DNA from 2 places in the Thermobispora bispora DSM 43833 genome. Region 1 is predicted to be linked to the other one. Evidence: predicted binding sites of a transcription regulator. Region 1 holds the regulator's gene; the other holds the start of a gene.
What was found. Region 1 encodes LexA, which represses DNA repair genes until DNA is damaged. Its sites were predicted from a motif close to TCGAACANNTGTTCGA; they were not measured.
Positions count from the first base shown of each region.

Region 2: ruvC (crossover junction endodeoxyribonuclease RuvC) is a predicted target of LexA. The motif match lies at 2,306-2,321, and genes of this name have one in related genera.

Region 1 covers NC_014165.1:2,834,583-2,839,601, reverse strand. The annotation lists gene leuS (leucine--tRNA ligase) at 1-461, shown strand, start outside; gene TBIS_RS12025 (MalY/PatB family protein) at 921-2,033, opposite strand; gene lexA (transcriptional repressor LexA) at 2,636-3,352, opposite strand; gene nrdR (transcriptional regulator NrdR) at 3,746-4,210, shown strand; gene TBIS_RS12010 (vitamin B12-dependent ribonucleotide reductase) at 4,296-5,019, shown strand, end outside.
Region 2 covers NC_014165.1:2,391,465-2,396,483, forward strand. The annotation lists gene ruvB (Holliday junction branch migration DNA helicase RuvB) at 1-1,007, opposite strand, end outside; gene ruvA (Holliday junction branch migration protein RuvA) at 1,068-1,688, opposite strand; gene ruvC (crossover junction endodeoxyribonuclease RuvC) at 1,685-2,266, opposite strand; gene TBIS_RS10240 (YebC/PmpR family DNA-binding transcriptional regulator) at 2,600-3,352, opposite strand; gene pdxT (pyridoxal 5'-phosphate synthase glutaminase subunit PdxT) at 3,356-3,946, opposite strand; gene TBIS_RS10250 (MarR family winged helix-turn-helix transcriptional regulator) at 4,026-4,454, opposite strand; gene pdxS (pyridoxal 5'-phosphate synthase lyase subunit PdxS) at 4,451-5,019, opposite strand, start outside.

The DNA of each region.
Region 1 (5,019 bases):
ACCGGGTGATCGACGAGGTGACCAAGCTCGTCGAGGCGTACCGGTTCAACGTGGCCGTCGCCCGGATGATGGAGCTGACCACCGCGATCCGCCGGGCGATCGACTCCGGCCCCGGGGCGGCCGACCCGGCGGTGCGCGAGGCCGCCGAGACCCTGGCCATCATGCTCTCGCTGGTCGCGCCGTACACCGCGGAGGAGGGCTGGGAGCGGCTCGGCCACAAGCCGTCCGTCGCGAAGGCGGGCTGGCCGGAGGCCGACCCGCAGCTCCTCGTCCAGGAGTCGGTCACCTGCGTCGTCCAGGTCGGCGGCAAGCTCCGCGACCGGCTCACCGTGCCGCCGGACATCTCCGAGGCCGAGCTGGAGCGGCTCGCCCTCGCCTCGGAGAAGGTGCAGCGGTACCTCAGCGGCGCGCCCCGCAAGGTCATCATCCGGGCGCCGAAGCTGATCAACATCGTCCCGTGACGCTGACGCGCCCGCGCCGCGGACACGGCGCGGGCGCCGCAGCGGGTGACGCGTGACCGCCGGGTGCACATGCACTCCGGCGGTCTTGCGTGTGCGCCATGGGCCGGTGGCGTCGTCCGCGCCCCTCTTCAGGCCGTGTGCTGCGGACTGGTGCCCCCCTGCCAGGCCGTGGAGCCGATCTTCGCGCAGGCCTCAGCGCGGCATACGGGCGAAGGCCGTGACCGGAACCCTGTCCCTCGCCACCGCCGGTGGCCTCAGGTATGTCCTTGGTGAGCAACCGCGAGCCGGGGCGAGCATGCGCAATGGCCGGGCGGGTGAGCATCGGTACCCCGTGCCGCGGTGGCCGGCGGCGGGACGGCGGCTCACCCGCCAGGCGATGGCATGAGCGGCGCACGCGATAGCACCGGGTGTGAGCTCACCGGAACCCGGAAAGTGGCCGGCACCGCCGGCGGCGGCCGGCTAGGCCGCGTGGCGGAGGGCCTCCGAGATCCTGGTGAGCATCTCGGTCAGGATCGGCCGCGAGGTGGCGAAGTTGAGCCGCGCCTGGCCCGGGCGGCCGCCGAAGTCCGGCCCCGGGCTGAGCCGCACCCGGGCGGTGCGCTCCAGGAAGCCCGCCGCGTCGTCGATCTTCAGATCGAGCCAGGCGAGGTAGGTTCCCTCGGGCATCCGGTAGCCGGCCCACTCGGGCAGCAAGTCCGCGATCAGCCTGCGGTTGCGGTCCAGGATGCGCAGCACCTCCGACAGCCAGGCCTCGCCGTGCCGCCAGGCCGCGACGGTCGCCTCCACGGCGAGCGCGCCCACGGCGCCGTACAGGTGCACCGGCTCGCGGGCGAGCGCCTCCCGGACCCACCGCGCCCCGACGTGGGCCACGGCGCAGCGGATCCCGCCCATGTTGAACGCCTTCGACGCCGAGGTGAGCGTGATCGTGCGCTCGGGGAGGAGCGTGGCGAACGGGATGTGGCGCGCCGGCGCGTACACGAGGTCCGAGTGGATCTCGTCCGAGATCACCAGGACGTCGTGGCGTTCGGCGTACGCGGCGAGCGCCTCCAGCTCGGCCCGGGTGAACACGCGGCCGGACGGGTTCTGCGGGTTGACCAGGAGCAGGACCGAGGCGGGCTCGTCCGGCGGCTCGAACCGCCCGTCGTCCCCGATCGGGATGGGCACCAGCCGCCGCTCCATAGAGGTGATCATGTGCAGGAACGGGTGGTACGCCGGGACGTGCAGCGCGACCGCGTCGCCCGGGCGGGTGGCGATGTGGAGCAGCACCTGGACGGCGTGGTCGACGTCGGTGAACGCCCGGACGTGCCCGGGGTCGGGGCGCCAGCCGTACTTGGTCTCCATGCGCTCGGCGAACGCCTCGGCGAGCGGCCCGGCGCTCGGGTCGTCCACCCAGGGCGGGTAGCCGAGATCCGTGGCGGCCCGCCGGGCGACGGCCTCCCGGATCGCGTCGGCGACCGGGAAGTCCATGTCGGCGATGAACGCGGGGATCACATCCGGGCCGACGGTGGACCACTTGAAGCCGTCCCGGTTCCGGACGTCCTCGAGGGTGAGCGCATCAAGGTTGATTTCCACCGGTTCATGGTAAGCGGCTGGATCATCCCGCTTTGCGGCGTGTCTCCCCGGTCGTGTATCCCCCGACCGTATGTCTTCAGGGCTGGGCGTCTCCCGGGCGGGGTCTCCCCGCCGTGTGTCTTCGGGCGAGGTCTGCCGGGGTGTGCTGTTCCCCGGCGCGTCTCTCCTCGGGCCTGTCTTTCCGGTGCGCTGCGCCCGGCCCGCCGGACCGGGGCGGGCCGCGCGCGGTGGCGCGCCGGGACGCGGAGAACTGTGGCGCGCCGGCACGCGGGGAAGCGGTGAGCCTGTACGCGGGAAGTGGTGAGCCGGTAGGCGGGGAAGCGGTTTAGCCGATAGGCGGGGCAGTGGCGCGTCGGTACGCAGGGAAGCGATGAGCCGATACGCGGGGCAGTGGCGCGCCGCCGCGCCCGGCGGTCCGCATCGACGGCCAGACCCTCCGGCCGGGGAAGGCGACCCGCAGCAGCGGCGTGGCCGAGGGCGGCAGAGCCGCCCGGCCTCCACCACGGTCCGGCGGGCCTCCGCAGGGCGTGATCGCCCATGCCCCCGGGCCGGGCAACGTCAGGAAGATCGGCGGCCGCGCCCGGGGGAGGCCGACGGCAGGGTCAGAGCTTGCGGAGGACGGCCACGACCTTCCCGAGGATGGTGGCCTCGTCGCCGGGGATCGGCTCGTAGTTCGGGTTGTGCGGCACGAGCCAGACGCGCCCGTCCTTGCGCTTGAACCGCTTGACCGTGGCCTCGCCGTCGATCATGGCGGCGACGATGTCGCCGTTCTCCGCGACCGGCTGCTGCCGTACCACGACCCAGTCGCCGTCGGCGATCGCCGCCTCGATCATCGAGTCACCGGTCACCCGGAGCAGGAAGAGCGTCCCCTCGCCGACGAGCTGCCGGGGCAGGGGGAACACGTCCTCGATGCTCTGCTCGGCGAGGATCGGGCCGCCCGCGGCGATGCGGCCGACCACCGGGACGTACGCCGTCTGGGGGCGGGAGACCGTGCCCTCCTCGCCCTGGGAGGCGTCGGGGTCGACCCAGAACGCGGGCTCGCCGGGGAGGCGGACCTCGAGAGCGCGCGGCCGGTGGGGGTCACGGCGGAGGTAGCCCTTGCGCTGGAGCGCGCTGAGCTGGTGGGACACGCTGGACGTGCTGGTGAGCTGGACGGCTTCGCCGATCTCCCGCATCGACGGCGGGTATCCGCGCCGCTGGACCGAGTCGCGGATCACCTCGAGGATCTTCCGCTGCCTCGGGGTGAGACCGAGCGCGTCGCGTTTGCGGACGGCGAGGTCGCTGACGTCCTCCGTCCGCTCACGTCGGTCACTCACCATGCCACCTCTCCCAGTCCGTCTCCCGCAGGCCGCTCAGAGCGACCGTATCGCGAATCAAGATCATCATCAAACAGCTGTTCGAGTGCCGGCGCCCGGCCCGCCGTCCGATCGATCTCATCGTACGGGAAGGTGATCGATACGGTGTTCGATTCGCCGGGTTCGTGACCGATGCGGAATCACGCCCGGATCAGTGGCCGGGAGCCCAGGGGCGCCGGCCGGGGCCCCGGCACGCCGTCCCAGCCCCGCTGACGTGCGGATTCGCCCGGCCGAACGAGCGGACTTGCGTTCAAGGACCGATGCTCTTAGGTTTGTGGGGCCACAACATCTAGTAGGCGCATCGTCGTCCAAGCCCCACAAATTGTGTTCACGGAGTGCGTTTCGGGAGGCGGTGGCATGCACTGTCCGTTCTGTCGCCATCCGGACACCCGGGTCATCGACAGCCGAACGACCGAGGACGGCGCCGCCATCCGCCGCAGGCGCACCTGCCCCGAGTGCAACCGCAGGTTCACCACCCAGGAGACCGTGCTGCTCATGGTGAGCAAGCGCAGCGGCGTCACCGAGCCCTTCTCCCGGGAGAAGGTCATCGCCGGCGTACGGCGGGCCTGCCAGGGCAGGCCGGTGAGCGAGGATGCTCTCGCCATGCTCGGGCAGAAGGTGGAGGAGAGCATCCGGGCCAAGGGCGTGGCGGAGATCGCATCCCACGACGTGGGGCTGGCCATCCTCGGCCCGCTCCGCGAGCTGGACGAGGTCGCCTACCTCCGGTTCGCCTCCGTCTACCGCGGGTTCGAGACCCTTGAGGACTTCGAAGCCGAGATCAAGCGGCTGCGGGAGGAGCGGGCACGGGCGGAGGAACGATAGCCGGCCGGGCCTGACGATGTGGCCGGGCAAGCACATGGTCCGAGACGACGAAGGGCTTCACCGGGCCCTAGAAGGGGGAAAGAGCATGACGGAGATCGCGGACGGCACCACCGGTGGTGCCGGTGGACAGGGGGGCAGGCGTTCGCGGAAAGGCTTGAAGATCAAGCGGATCTTCACCACTCCCGGGGTCCATCCCTACGACGAGGTCGAGTGGGAGCGCCGCGACGTCGTGATGACGAACTGGCGCGACGGCTCCGTCAACTTCGAGCAGCGCGGCGTCGAGTTCCCCTCCTTCTGGTCGATGAACGCGACCAACATCGTGACCACCAAGTACTTCCGCGGCGCCCTGGGCACCCCGCAGCGCGAGTGGAGCCTCAAGCAGGTCGTCGACCGGGTGGTCGGCGTCTACACCAAGACAGGGCTCGAGCACGGCTACTTCGCCACCGAAGAGGACGCCGAGATCTTCGACCATGAGCTCAAGTACGCGCTGATCCACCAGATCTTCAGCTTCAACTCGCCGGTCTGGTTCAACGTCGGCACCGCCTCGCCCCAGCAGGTAAGCGCCTGCTTCATCCTCTCGGTCGACGACACCATGGAGTCGATCCTCGAGTGGTACAAGGAGGAGGGGCTGATCTTCAAGGGCGGCTCCGGTGCCGGGGTCAACCTCTCCCGGATCCGCTCCTCCAAGGAGCTGCTGTCGAGCGGTGGCACCGCGAGCGGCCCGGTCTCCTTCATGCGGGGTGCCGACGCGTCGGCCGGCACGATCAAGTCGGGCGGCGCGACCCGGCGGGCGGCGAAGATGGTCGTCC
Region 2 (5,019 bases), 440 kb from region 1:
GCGCCGGGCGGCGGGGTGAGGCCGAAGTGCTTCCAGGCGAGGGCGGTCGCCACCCGGCCGCGGGGGGTGCGGGCGAGCAGCCCCTGCCGCACCAGGAACGGCTCGGCCACGATCTCCACGGTCTCGGGCTCCTCCCCCACGGCGACCGCGAGCGTGGACAGCCCGACCGGCCCGCCGCCGAACTTGCGCAGCAGCGCCTCCAGCACCGCCCGGTCGAGCCGGTCCAGGCCCTCGGCGTCCACCTCGTAGAGGTCGAGCGCGGCCGCGGCCACCTCCCGGGTGATCACCCCCTGGGCCCGCACCTCGGCGTAGTCGCGCACCCGCCGCAGCAGCCGGTTGGCGATCCGGGGGGTGCCGCGCGACCGCTTGGCGATCTCGTGGGCGCCGTCCTCGCGCAGGTCGGCGCCGAGCAGCCGCGCCGAGCGGTGGAGCACCTGCTCCAGCTCGGCGACCTCGTAGAAGTCCATGTGCGCGGTGAAGCCGAACCGGTCGCGCAGCGGCGCCGGGAGCAGCCCGGCCCGGGTGGTCGCGCCGACCAGGGTGAACGGCGCGATCTCCAGCGGGATCGACGTCGCCCCCGGCCCCTTGCCGACCACGACGTCGATCCGGAAGTCCTCCATGGCCAGGTAGAGCATCTCCTCGGCCGGCCGGGCCATGCGGTGGATCTCGTCGATGAAGAGGACCTCGCCCTCGGTGAGCGTGGACAGGATCGCCGCGAGGTCGCCGGCCCGCTCCAGGGCCGGGCCCGAGGTCATCCGGATCGGCGCCCCGAGCTCCGCCGCGATGATCAACGCCAGGGTGGTCTTGCCGAGGCCGGGGCCGCCGCTCATCAGCACGTGGTCCGGCGGGCGCCGCCGGCGCCGCGCGCTCTCCAGGACCAGCGAGAGCTGCTCGCGTACCCGCTGCTGCCCGATGAACTCGCTCAGCCGCTTGGGACGCAGCGTCGCCTCGATCACCGGCTCGTCGCCGACCGGCTCGGGCGACACCAGATCCCGCTCAACGCTCACGCGAACTCCCGAAGAACGATCTCAGCGCCGGGTGGCCGGCCAGGGCGGGGTGCGGGCCGCTCATCGGACGCTCAGCACCCGCAGCGCGGACTTCAGCAGGGCGGCGATCTCGGGCTCGCGCCCGGCCGCCTCCGCGGCCTCGGCCTCGTGGGCGATCGCGGCGATCGCCTCATCCGCGTCCCGGGCCGAGTATCCGAGGCCGACCAGGCCGGCGTGCACCTGCTCCCGCCAGGGGGACGGTCCGCCCCGGCCGTCGGGCATCCCGGCGGCGGTGGCCCGCGCCGGGCCGAGCCGGTCCCGCAGCTCCAGCATGATCCGCTGGGCGCTCTTCGGCCCGATGCCCGGGACCATGGTGAGCGCCTTGACGTCCCCGCTCGCCACCGCCGTCCGCAGCGCGTTCGGCGAGTGCACGGCGAGCATGGCGAGCGCGAGGCGCGGCCCGACGCCGTTCACCGTGAGCAGGCTCTCGAAGATCGCGCGCTCGTCGTCGGAGGCGAAGCCGTACAGGGTGAGGGAGTCCTCCCGGACGACGAGCGCCGTGGCGAGCCGGGCGGGCTCGCCGACGCGCAGCCCGGCCAGCGTCGCGGGGGTGCAGTGGACCAGGACGCCGAACCCGCCCACCTCGATGACCGCGGTCTCGGGGCCGATGGCCGCCACCTTCCCCGCCACGGATGCGATCACCGCGCGCTCCCTCCCCCGTCCGGGTCACCCGCCCATGCGGGCGCGGCCGGGCGCCGCGCCCGGGCCAGCGCCTCCGCGAGGCGGTGCTGCGCCCCGCCCCGCCAGACGTGGCAGATGGCGAGCGCGAGCGCGTCCGCGGCGTCGGCCGGCTTGGGCATGGCGTCGAGCCGGAGCAGCCGGGTGACCATCGCGCCCACCTGGCGCTTGCCGGCGTCGCCGTTGCCGGTGATGGCCGCCTTGACCTCGCTGGGCGTGTGCAGCGCGACGGGAAGTCCCCGGCGGGCGGCGCACACGATCGCGATCGCGGCCGCCTGCGCCGTCCCCATCACGGTCCGGACGTTGTGCTGGGCGAAGACCCGCTCCACCGCCACCGTGGACGGCCGCACCTCGTCGAGCCACCGCTCGATCTCCCGCTCGATGGCGAGCAGGCGGGTGCCGATGTCGTCATCGGCCGAGGTGCGCACCACCCCGGCGGCCACCAGCCGGAGCGGCGCCCCGGGCCGGCCTTCCACGGCGCCGAGGCCGCACCGGGTCAGGCCCGGATCCACACCCAGCACCCGCGCCTCGGGTGATCTCACGCACGCCTCCCTGGCTCGCCGCCCGGCGGCATGGCACCGCCGAACACCTGTTCGGCACCGCACTCTACCGCGATCAGGGGCCCGCGGTCGCCCCCCGTGGGCGATCGATCGGCGCGCGGGACGGCGGGACGCGGTCCCGGGAGGAAGGCGGCGCATGCCGGAGGAGGGGCCACCGGCGCCGCCCGGCCGGTGCGGAACCCGCCGGCCGGGCACGGTGACCGGAGCGGGGCCCGCGGCACGGCCGGTCGCACCGATCCCCGGAGGCCGGGCGCGGGGCGCGGCCACGGCCCACGGGCCGGCGCCGCGGGCGAGCGGCACGGGCGCGCACGGACGTCAGACCGCGAGCTTCTCCATGATCTCGTCGCTGACGTCGTAGTTCGCGTAGACGTTCTGGACGTCGTCGCTGTCCTCGAGCGCCTCGATCAGGCGGAACACCTTGCGGGCGCTCTCCTCGTCGAGCGGGACGCTCACCGTCGGCAGGAAGCTCACCTCGGCCGACTCGTACTCGATCCCCGCGTCCTGCAGCGCCTGGCGCACCGCGATGAGGTCGGAGGGCTCGCAGATGACCTCGAAGTTCTCACCGAGGTCGTTGACCTCCTCGGCCCCGGCGTCGACCACGGCCATGAGCACGTCGTCCTCGGTGCGCGACCCCTTGGGAACGATCACCACGCCCTTGCGCTTGAACATGTACGACACCGAGCCGGGGTCGGCGAGGGACCCGCCGTTCCTGGTGAGGGCGACGCGGACCTCGGAGGCGGCGCGGTTGCGGTTGTCGGTGAGGCACTCGATGAGGATCGCGACGCCGCCGGGGCCGTACCCCTCGTACATGATGGTCTGCCAGTCGGCGCCGCCCGCCTCGAGCCCGCCGCCGCGCTTGCGCGCCCGCTCGATGTTCTCGAGCGGCACGGAGTTCTTCCGCGCCTTGAGGATCGCGTCGTACAGCGTCGGGTTGGCGTCCGGATCGGGCCCGCCGAGCCTGGCGGCGACCTCGATGTTCTTGATGAGCTTGGCGAACAGCTTGCCGCGCCGGGAGTCCAGCACGGCCTTCTTGTGCTTCGTCGTCGCCCATTTGGAGTGGCCGGCCATCGCCTAGTGCTCCCTCACCATTTCCACGAAGTACGAGTGGACCCGCGCGTCACCGGTCAGCTCCGGATGGAAGGATGTCGCGAGCAGAGATCCTTGGCGGACCGCGACGATCCTATCCTCAGGTCCGACCCTGCCCAGGACTTCCACGTCAGGGCCGACGGACTCGACCCACGGCGCCCGGATGAAGACGGCCCGGATGGTCCCCCGGCCGGCGAACTCGAGGTCGGTCTCGAAGGAGTCGACCTGGCGGCCGAAGGCGTTGCGCCGGACCAGCATGTCGATGCCGCCGAAGGTCTGCTGGCCTTCGATCCCACCCTCGATGCGGTCGGCGAGCATGATCATTCCTGCGCAGGAGCCGTACGCGGGCATGCCGTCCTTGATACGCAGCCGCAGCGGTTCGAACAGGTCGAACGCCACCGCCAGCTTCCAGATCGTGGTGGACTCGCCACCGGGGATGACCAGACCGTCGACCGCGTCGAGCTCCGCCTTCCGGCGCACGGGCACGGCGCGGGCCCCCGCGGCCTCCAATGCGCGGATGTGCTCGCGGACGTCGCCCTGCAGGGCGAGCACGCCGATCGTCGGCGCAGCGGTCACGGTGCACCCCTTCTGATGGATCCGTTCTGGCCGCTTAAGAGTACGGCGCATGCGGCGGTTGCCCCAAACCGCCGGGCGTTCAGCCGCGGCCCAGCTTGGCGAGGGCGGGGAGGGCGACGGCGATGGCCTGCCGTTCCTCCGGCGTGAGGGCCTCCAGGCACCGGGCGAGGTAGCCGATCCGGGCCCGGCGCACGGCGATCAGGCGGGCCCGGCCCTCACCGGTGAGCTCGACCGTGCGGACCCGGGCGTCCGCCGGGTCGAAGCCCCGGGCGACCAGGCCCGCCTCCTCGAGCCGGTTGATCTGCACGCTGATCGTGGGGAGCTGCACGCCGTGCTCCTCGGCGAGGTCGGTCATCCGGCGCGGGCCCGCTTCGAGGGAGCCGAGCACGGCGTACTGCTGGGCGGTCACCGGCTGCCCGGCGCTCGCCCGGCGCAGCAGCATGACGAGATGACGCAGCTCGCGCGAGAGTGCGGCGGCGAGCTCCTGGACGTCCCCTGTGCCGGTCACCAGCCCCGCTCGGCAAGGCGATGGGAGGCGGGAATCTCGCTCACGTTGATGCCGACCATGGCCTCGCCGAGGCCGCGCGACACCTTGGCGATCACGTCGGGGTCGTCGTAGTAGGTGACGGCCTTGACGATCGCGGCGGCGCGCTTGGCCGGGTCGCCGGACTTGAAGATGCCGGAGCCGACGAAGACGCCGTCGGCGCCGAGCTGCATCATCATCGCGGCGTCGGCGGGGGTGGCGATGCCGCCCGCGGTGAACAGCACGACGGGCAGCCTGCCGGTCCGGGCCACCTCGGCGACCAGCTCGTACGGCGCCCGCAGCTCCTTGGCGGCGACGTACAGCTCGTCCTCGGGGAGCGCGGAGAGCCGCTTGATCTCGCTGCGGATCTTGCGCATGTGGGTGACGGCGTTGGACACGTCGCCGGTGCCCGCCTCACCCTTGGAGCGGATCATCGCGGCGCCCTCGGCGATCCGGCGCAGCGCCTCCCCGAGGTTGGTCGCCCCGCAGACGAAGGGCACCGTGAACTTCCACTTGTCGATGTGGTTCTCGTAGTCGGCCGGGGTGAGGA